2 regions of the Streptomyces sp. NPDC060002 genome follow, and region 2 is predicted to be linked to the other one. Evidence: riboswitches for the same ligand, from Rfam matches in the RefSeq annotation. Region 2 holds a riboswitch; the other holds the start of a gene.
What was found. Region 2 has a riboswitch for glycine ahead of gcvP (aminomethyl-transferring glycine dehydrogenase). Riboswitches for the same ligand answer to the same signal wherever they lie in the genome.

Region 1 (4,408 bases), on a different contig from region 2:
GGAGGAGGGGGTCGCGAGCGCGCGCAGGAGCGCCTCGTAGGCGTCGTAGCGCCCGGGCGTGACCTGGCGCAGCATGTGCTCGACCGAGCCGGTCGCGGCAGTGCCAGCGCTCACTTTTTATCGCCCCTTCGAGAAGTTGCCCCGCGTCGGAGCCCAGCTTAGGCGCTCCGCCGGTCCGGCCATGGAGAGCTCGTGCTTGCTGTGATCTTCGGGCTGCCGATCGGGCGTGGCCGGGCGCGCCCCGCGGCGGAGCCGCATACGGGTGCGGCCCCGCGCCCCTGAGGAGGGTTCACCGGTCCCTCGTGTAGAAGGGGCGGACCCGCTCCCGCATCCAGTCGGCCACCGGGTCCTGGGCCACGTCCAGGAGGACCAGGTTGACCGGCCAGGGGGCGGCCGCCCTCGTCAGGGCCCTGCCGAGGGCCTCCAGGGGAAGGGCGCGCAGGTCGCCCTCCCACGGGGAGAGTTCCACGCCCACGAACATCACCGGGTCCGCCGTCTCGATGGCGGCCAGGCAGCGGCGGGCCGTGCGGACCACGCCCGTGGCCTCGAACTCCGCCGAGGCCGCGGCCAGGAAGTCCATCGGGTCGTCCTGCCAGTCGGGCTCGTAGAGGCGGACCCGGCCGCCGGCCGCGGTGCCGTCCAGCGAGGTGCGGCCCGCCCGGCAGAGCTCGGCCACCGCGGGCGGCGGCAGCGGGACGCCGACCACGCCGTCCGGGTTGACCAGGATGCCCACCTGCGGGGGCAGCCCCCGGGCGAACTCCACGGCCGGCGCGATCGTGAACGACATGTGCGAGCCGACGACCTGCCGGAACTGCTCCTCGGAGCTGAAGACCGGCACGTACACCTGGCCCTCGAGCTCCATCGTGGGCAGGTCGAGGGGACCGCTGCGCGGGCCGCCGCCGCCGGGCAGCGGCACCCAGACGAAGCTGCGCCCGAGCACCTCGACGATCCGGCCGCCGGCTCCCGGCACGCCGAGGGAGACGGAGAGCACCTCCTCCAGCTCGTTGCCGGGCCATCCGCCGTGCGGATGGGGGTGTGCCTGCGCCGGAAAGTCCGCGGAGAAGTCCGTCGGAAAGTTCGCCGGGGGGAATTCCATCTGCCTACCGCCTGCTGAGAACCGCTCACTTCGCTGTGGCTGAAAGGCTAGCGGGTGCCGGGGGCCGCACCCGAGCCCTCAGCCCGTGAAACCGATCCGGCGCAGCGCGTCGGCCGCCGCGCGGTCGAGCAGCACCGCCGAGCCGCAGCCGTCGGGCAGCCGGCCCTTCTCCACCGAGCGCACCAGTCGGGCGGCGGCATGGCGGTGGCGCAGGAACGCGTACCGGGAGACGCCCCGGCCGCGCTCGCGCTGCCCCTCCAGTGCCGTGTCCGCGCCGACGTCCAGCAGCAGCAGGTGGAGGGTGCCGCCGCGGCGGCGGGCCTCGCGGGCCAGCCAGTCACGGACCCAGACCTGCGTACCGCAGTCGTGCACGACGACGCCCGCACCGCCGCGCAGCGCCCGGCGCAGTCCGGCGTAGTGGGCGAGCCGGACGAGGGGGCGGTAGAGGCCGTAGGGCAGGAAGCGGGGGGCGCGGGCATCCCAGCGGTCCCGGGTGTCCTGGGAGTCCACGCGGCTGCCCTGCACGGTCCGCCGCATGAGCGTGGACTTGCCGCTGCCCGGCAGGCCGGTGACCACGACCAGGTCACGGGGGCCGAAGAGCAGGCCGTGCGGGCTGCGGCCGGCTCGCTCGCGCAGGTCGCGGACGACGGGCGCCGGCTGCGGACCGCACCCCTCCCGGGCCGGGGCGACGGGCTGCGCGGGCAGCGCGATCGCCGAGCCGGTCGCGAATGCCGTGGACCTCGCCCTGGTCGTCCTGTTCACCGTGATCGTCCTCCCCTGGGGTCAGATGGTGTCCTCATCCCCACCGAGCGTAAAGAGAAGGTAATGCGCCGCGCCCGGCGTTTTCGTGCGCGTACCGACACAAGCCGGTTACAGATGCGGCCTGCCGTGATCGGGGCGAGCCGTGCAATGATGGCCGCGCCAACTGCATACCGGCCGTTTGAATCCGCGCGGGAGAGTCCTCAGCAGCAGTTTCGCTGGGGCGCCGAAGGAGCAAGTCCCTCCCTTGAATCTCTCAGGCCCCGTTACCGCGCGGGCGAGGCACATCTGAAAAGCGGGCCGCTGTCTCCAGTGGCTCCACCCAAGGTGCAAGTCGGGACCGGCGTTCGCGCGGTCACGACGAACCTCTCAGGTTCCGATGACAGATGGGGAGGAAAGACCTCGCCGTCATGCCTTGGGAGACGAACGTCCGATGAGCAGCAACGCCCCCACCGAACAACGCCACACCGCCCTCGACGCCGCGCATCGCGCGCTCGGCGCGACGATGACGGACTTCGCCGGCTGGGACATGCCCCTGCGCTACGGCTCCGAGCGCGACGAGCACCACGCCGTCCGCACGCGGGCCGGGCTCTTCGACCTCTCGCACATGGGCGAGATCACCGTCACCGGCCCGCAGGCCGCCGCCCTCCTCGACTTCGCCCTGGTGGGCAACATCGGGGCGGTCAAGGCCGGCCGCGCCCGCTACACCATGATCTGCCGGGCGGACGGCGGCATCCTGGACGACCTGATCGTCTACCGGCTCGCCGAGACCGAGTTCATGGTGGTGGCCAACGCCTCCAACGCGCAGGTCGTGCTGGACGCGCTGACCGAGCGCGCCGAGGGCTTCGACGCGGAGGTCCGCGACGACCGCGACGCCTACGCGCTGATCGCCGTGCAGGGCCCCGAGTCCCCCGCAATCCTCGCGGCCGTCACGGACGCCGACCTGGACGGCCTGAAGTACTACGCCGGCCTGCCCGGCACCGTCGCCGGCGTCCCCGCGCTGATCGCGCGCACCGGCTACACCGGCGAGGACGGCTTCGAACTGTTCGTGCGGCCGGAGCACGCCGTCGAGCTGTGGCAGGCGCTGACGAAGGCGGGCGAGGGCGTCGGGCTGGTGCCCTGCGGTCTGTCCTGCCGGGACACGCTCCGCCTGGAGGCGGGCATGCCGCTGTACGGGCACGAGCTGAGCACCTCCCTCACCCCGTTCGACGCGGGACTCGGCCGGGTGGTGAAGTTCGACAAGGACGGCGACTTCGTCGGGCGTACGGCGCTGGAGGCGGCCGCCGGGCGCGCCGCCTCGCAGCCCCCGCGGGTCCTCGTGGGCCTGGTCGCCGAGGGCCGCCGGGTCCCGCGCGCCGGGTTCGCCGTGGTCGCCGGCGGCGAGGTGATCGGCGAGGTCACCTCGGGCGCCCCCTCCCCCACCCTCGGCAAGCCGATCGCGATGGCGTACGTCGACGCCGCCCACGCGGCGCCCGGGACCACGGGCGTCGGCGTGGACATCCGAGGCAGCCACGAGCCGTACGAGGTCGTGGCGCTGCCGTTCTACAAGCGCCAGAAGTAGACACTGGGCGCGTTGACGCCCACCCGCACGTGACCCTGCGCACATTTCCGCTGCTCACGTGCGTTTACAGCAGTCCCCCATTCACCAGCACCCTCCCGCGTACAGGAGAATTCAAGCCATGAGCAACCCCCAGCAGCTGCGCTACAGCAAGGAGCACGAGTGGCTGTCGGTCGCCGAGGACGGCGTCTCGACGGTCGGCATCACGGAGCACGCGGCCAACGCGCTCGGCGACGTGGTCTTCGTCCAGCTCCCCGAGGTCGGTGTCACGGTGACCGCGGGCGAGACCTGCGGCGAGCTGGAGTCGACCAAGTCGGTCAGCGAGCTGTACGCGCCGGTCTCCGGCGAGATCGTCGAGGTCAACCAGGACGTCGTCGACGACCCGGCGCTGGTGAACTCCGCCCCGTTCGAGGGCGGATGGCTGTTCAAGGTACGCACGGCGGGTGAGCAGGACGACCTGCTCACCGCCGACGAGTACACCGCCTACACCGCCGGCTGAGGAGTCGTAGTCGCATGTCCGTCCTGAACACGCCCCTGCACGAGCTCGACCCGGAGATCGCCGCCGCGGTCGACGCCGAGCTGAACCGCCAGCAGTCCACGCTCGAGATGATCGCCTCGGAGAACTTCGCTCCGCTCGCGGTGATGGAGGCGCAGGGCTCGGTCCTGACCAACAAGTACGCCGAGGGCTACCCCGGCCGCCGCTACTACGGCGGCTGCGAGCACGTCGACGTGGCCGAGCAGATCGCGATCGACCGGGTCAAGGAGCTGTTCGGCGCCGAGTACGCCAACGTCCAGCCCCACTCGGGTGCCTCGGCCAACCAGGCGGCCCTGTTCGCGCTGGCCCAGCCCGGCGACACGATCCTCGGCCTGGACCTGGCGCACGGCGGTCACCTGACCCACGGCATGCGGCTGAACTTCTCCGGCAAGCAGTTCGACGTGGTCGCCTACCACGTGGACGACGCCGGCCTGGTCGACATGGCCGAGGTCGAGCGGCT
Region 2 (4,408 bases):
GGAGTGAACTCGGCGATGCCCATGGCCCAGGCGCGCCGGCGGGCTCCGAACGCCGCGTACCTGGTTCCGCGTTTCGCGTTCTACCGGTCGATCAGCGAGCAGGTCATGGGGCTGCTGCGGGCGCTGTCGCCGCTGGTGGAGCCGCTGAGTCTGGACGAGGCCTTCGTGGACCTGGATGCCGGGGGAGCGGCCTGGGACAGCGAGTCGGCTCGGCTGGCGGGGATCAGGCTGCGCGCGGACATACGGGCCGTCACCGGGCTCACGGGTTCGGTGGGCCTGGCCTCCTGCAAGATGCTGGCGAAGATCGCCTCGGAGCAGGCGAAGCCCGACGGGCTGGTGCTCATCGAGCCGGGGACCGAGCGGGCCCTGCTCGGCCCGCTGTCGGTGCGGACCCTGCCGGGGGTGGGCCCGGCGACGGGGGACCATCTGCGGCGGGCCGGGATCACCACGATCGACGAGATCGCCGAGGCCGGTGAGGACGAGCTGGTGCGGCTGCTGGGCAAGGCGCACGGGCACGCGCTGTACGCCATGGCGCTGGCCCGGGACGACCGGCCCGTGGTGGCGGAGCGGGAGGCCAAGTCGGTGTCGGTCGAGGACACGTACGACGTGGACATCCATGACCGGGTCCGGGTGGAGCTGGAGGTGCAGCGGCTCGCGGACCGGTGTGTGCGCAGGCTGCGGGGGGCCGGTCTGTCCGGGCGGACCATCGTGCTGAAGGTGCGGCGGTACGACTTCTCCACGCTCACCCGGTCCGAGACCCTGCGTGGGCCCACCGACGATCCGACGGTGGTCCGGGAGGCGGCTGCCCGGTTGCTGGACTCGGTGGACACGACGGGCGGGGTCCGGCTTCTCGGGGTGGGCGTGAGCGGGCTGGCGGACTTCACGCAGGAGGATCTGTTCGCGCAGGCCGCCGAGGGCCGGGCGGACGGGTCCGAGGAGGAACCGGCCGACGAGCCCGTCGGCGAGGTGCCGGTGCCGGTCGAGCGCCAGTGGCGCCCAGGACACGACGTGCGGCATGCCGAGCTCGGACACGGATGGGTGCAGGGCAGCGGGTTGGGCCGGGTCACCGTGCGGTTCGAGACGCCCGAGTCGGAGCCGGGACGGGTACGCACTTTCAGGACCGACGATCCGGGACTGGAGCCGGCGGACCCGTTGCCGCTGGTGCGACGAGGACCTGATGGCGAGGGCGGGCCGGCGGCAGGAGCGCCGCATCCGGAGACGGAGTCGCCGACGGTGGAGACCGGGAACTCTGCGTGAGGCGGATCAGTTACACAGAGTGAAGCGGTTCGAAGTCCGGGGTGGGTCGGAGCGGTGGCGGTGTTCCGCGAGGTGACACCGGTGAGGGATGAGGAGCTGTGCATGAAGCTGCACGGAGGCCAGTTCGCGGACGCGGCCGGGGTGTCGCCGGAGCGCGAGGCCGAGATGCGCCGGGTGGTGGACCGGGTCACCCGGTGGGCCGGGAACCGGAGCGACGTGGTGGGGCTGCTGCTCGTCGGGGCCTTTGCGCGCGAGGCCGCGCGCCCCGATTCGGATGTGGACCTCGTGGTGTTGTCGACCGCGCCTGCCCGGTACGCCGAGGACGACGGGTGGGCGCGTGAGCTGGGCCTGGGGGAGGTCGTCCGGGTCCGGGAACGGGGGCCCGTCACCGAATGGCGGTATGTGACCGCCTCCGGTCTGGAGGTCGAGGTGGGCGTCGGCTCCGCCCACTGGGCGCGGACCGATCCGGTCGACGCCGGCACCCGAAGAGTCGTCACGGACGGCGCCCGGCCGCTGTACGACCCCGCCGGGATTCTCGGGGCGCTGATACGGGCCTGCGGTTGAGGGGCTCAGCTGTCGTCCGTGCCGGCCAGTCGGCCGAAGTCGTGGTCGGGGATAGGGGGAGGGGCGCCCACGTCGAGGCCGTAGTGGTGGTAGAGCTGGAGTTCCTGCTCCGGGGAGAGGTGGCGGCCCACGCCGAAGTCCGGTGCGTCCTTGATCAAGGCCCGGTCGAAGGGGATGTGCAGGGTGCCTTCGACCAGTTGGCTGGGCTCCAGGGGGACGAAGGCGTCGCGGGAGAACAGACCGGTGCGTATGGCCGCCCACTCCGGCACTCCGGTCGCGTCGTCGAGGTAGACCTCGTCGATGGTGCCGATCTTGGTGCCGTTGCGGTCGAACGCCTTGCGGCCGATCAGGTTGCGCGGATCGATGTCGGTCTGCACGGGCCCTCCACTTGGTCGCAACTCATCCGTAAGCACTACAAAAGAGCACATTGGGACGAGCGGCCACTCGAGCGACTCTCGTTGACCCCGCTGGTAGTCTGACAACGGCTGCTGACACCGCGCGGGAGAGTCCTCCGGACATCACCGGAGGCGCCGAAGGAGCAAATCCTCCCCGGAATCTCTCAGGCTCACGTACCGCACGGACGAGGTCACTCTGGAAAGCAGGGCGGGTGCCGACGGCGTCGACGGCTTCCGCTCTCACCGACGGTGAAAGCCGGGTACCCTCGGGCGCCCCGGTGAAGCTCTCAGGTTGAGATGACAGAGGGGGAGGCCGTCCGGGTACCCACCGTGGTGACCCTCGAAGGTCGTGTCAGACCAGGAGGCCTCCGTAATGACCGCCCATCGCATTCCGCTCGCAGAACTCGAGCAGGGAATTCCCTTCGAACAGCGCCACATCGGGCCCGACCTTGAGGCGCGGGCCAAGATGCTCGCACAGGTCGGCTACGGCTCGCTCGACGAGCTCACCGCCGCAGCGGTCCCGGATGTGATCAAGAACGCCGACACGCTGGACCTGCCGGGCGCGCGCACCGAGGCCGAGGTATTGGCCGAGCTGCGCTCGCTGGCCGACCGCAACCAGGTCCTCGACCCGATGATCGGACTCGGCTACTACGGGACGTTCACGCCGCCCGTCATCCTGCGCAACGTCATGGAGAACCCGGCCTGGTACACGGCCTACACGCCGTACCAGCCGGAGATCTCCCAGGGCCGGCTCGAGGCGCTGCTGAACTTCCAGACCGTGGTCGCCGATCTCACCGGGCTGCCGACCTCCGGCGCGTCGCTGCTCGACGAGGGCACGGCCGCCGCCGAGGCGATGGCGCTCTCCCGGCGCATGGGGAAGAACAAGAAGGGTCTCTTCCTCATCGACGCGGACGCGCTGCCGCAGACCATCGCCGTGATCGAGACCCGCGCCGAGCCGACGGGCGTGGAGATCGTCGTCGCCGACCTGAGCGACGGGATCCCGGCGGAGATCGCCGCGCGGGAGATCAACGGCGTACTCGTCCAGTACCCCGGCGCCTCCGGTGCCGTACGCGACCTGAAGGCGATCGTCGACCAGGCGCACGGGCTCGGCGCGCTCGTCACCGTCGCCGCGGACCTGCTCGCGCTGACGCTGCTGAAGTCGCCGGGCGAGCTGGGCGCGGACATCGCGGTCGGTACGACGCAGCGGTTCGGTGTGCCGATGGGGTTCGGCGGGCCGCACGCCGGTTACATGGCCGTCCGCGAGCAGTTCGCGCGCAGCCTGCCCGGGCGGTTGGTGGGCGTGTCGGTGGACGCCGACGGGCACAAGGCCTACCGGCTCGCACTCCAGACGCGTGAGCAGCACATCCGGCGGGAGAAGGCCACCAGCAACATCTGCACGGCGCAGGTGCTGCTGGCGGTCATGGCGGGGATGTACGCCGTCTACCACGGTCCCGACGGGCTGCGGGCGATCGCCCGGCGCACGCACCGGTACGCCTCGATCCTCGCCGCCGGGCTCGAGGCCGGCGGTGTCGAGGTCGTGCACGGGTCGTACTTCGACACGCTGACCGTGCGGGTGCCGGCGAAGGCCGCCGAGGTCGTCGCCGCCGCGCGGGAGCTCGGGGTCAACCTGCGCCTCGTCGACGCCGACCAGGTGTCGATCGCCTGCGACGAGACGACCGCTCGGGCGCAGGTGTCCGCCGTCTGGGCGGCCTTCGGGGTGGACGGGGACATCGAGTCGCTCGACGCGGCCACCGCCGACTCGCTGCCCGCCGGGCTGCTGCGGTCCGACGCGATACTGACGCACCCCGTCTTCCACCAGCACCGTTCCGAGACCGCGATGCTGCGCTATCTGCGCCGGCTCGCCGACCGGGACTACGCGTTGGACCGGGGCATGATCCCGCTGGGCTCCTGCACCATGAAGCTCAACGCGACCACCGAGATGGAGCCGGTCACCTGGCCCGAGTTCGGGCAGCTGCACCCCTTCGCGCCGGCCGAGCAGGCGGAGGGCTACCTGACGCTCATCCGTGAGCTGGAGGAGCGGCTCGCCGAGGTCACCGGGTACGACAAGGTGTCGCTCCAGCCGAACGCCGGGTCGCAGGGCGAGCTGGCCGGGCTGCTCGCCGTCCGGGGGTACCACCGGGGCAACGGGGACGAGCAGCGGACCGTGTGTCTCATCCCGTCCTCCGCGCACG

Region 1: linked by a shared signal. The riboswitch ahead of gcvT (glycine cleavage system aminomethyltransferase GcvT) and the one ahead of gcvP (aminomethyl-transferring glycine dehydrogenase) in region 2 are both predicted to bind glycine.

The regions. Positions count from the first base shown of each region.
Region 1 is NZ_JBHWUW010000023.1:81,736-86,143, forward strand. Features, by position in the region: gene ACFWBD_RS21295 (enhanced serine sensitivity protein SseB C-terminal domain-containing protein) at 1-75, opposite strand, end outside; gene ACFWBD_RS21300 (enhanced serine sensitivity protein SseB) at 290-1,096, opposite strand; gene ACFWBD_RS21305 (AAA family ATPase) at 1,175-1,864, opposite strand; glycine riboswitch at 2,038-2,137, shown strand; gene gcvT (glycine cleavage system aminomethyltransferase GcvT) at 2,289-3,416, shown strand; gene gcvH (glycine cleavage system protein GcvH) at 3,535-3,912, shown strand; gene glyA (serine hydroxymethyltransferase) at 3,927-4,408, shown strand, end outside.
Region 2 is NZ_JBHWUW010000014.1:9,061-13,468, forward strand. Features, by position in the region: gene ACFWBD_RS15260 (DNA polymerase IV) at 1-1,257, shown strand, start outside; gene ACFWBD_RS15265 (nucleotidyltransferase domain-containing protein) at 1,360-1,821, shown strand; gene ACFWBD_RS15270 (PRC-barrel domain-containing protein) at 1,827-2,198, opposite strand; glycine riboswitch at 2,311-2,406, shown strand; gene gcvP (aminomethyl-transferring glycine dehydrogenase) at 2,590-4,408, shown strand, end outside.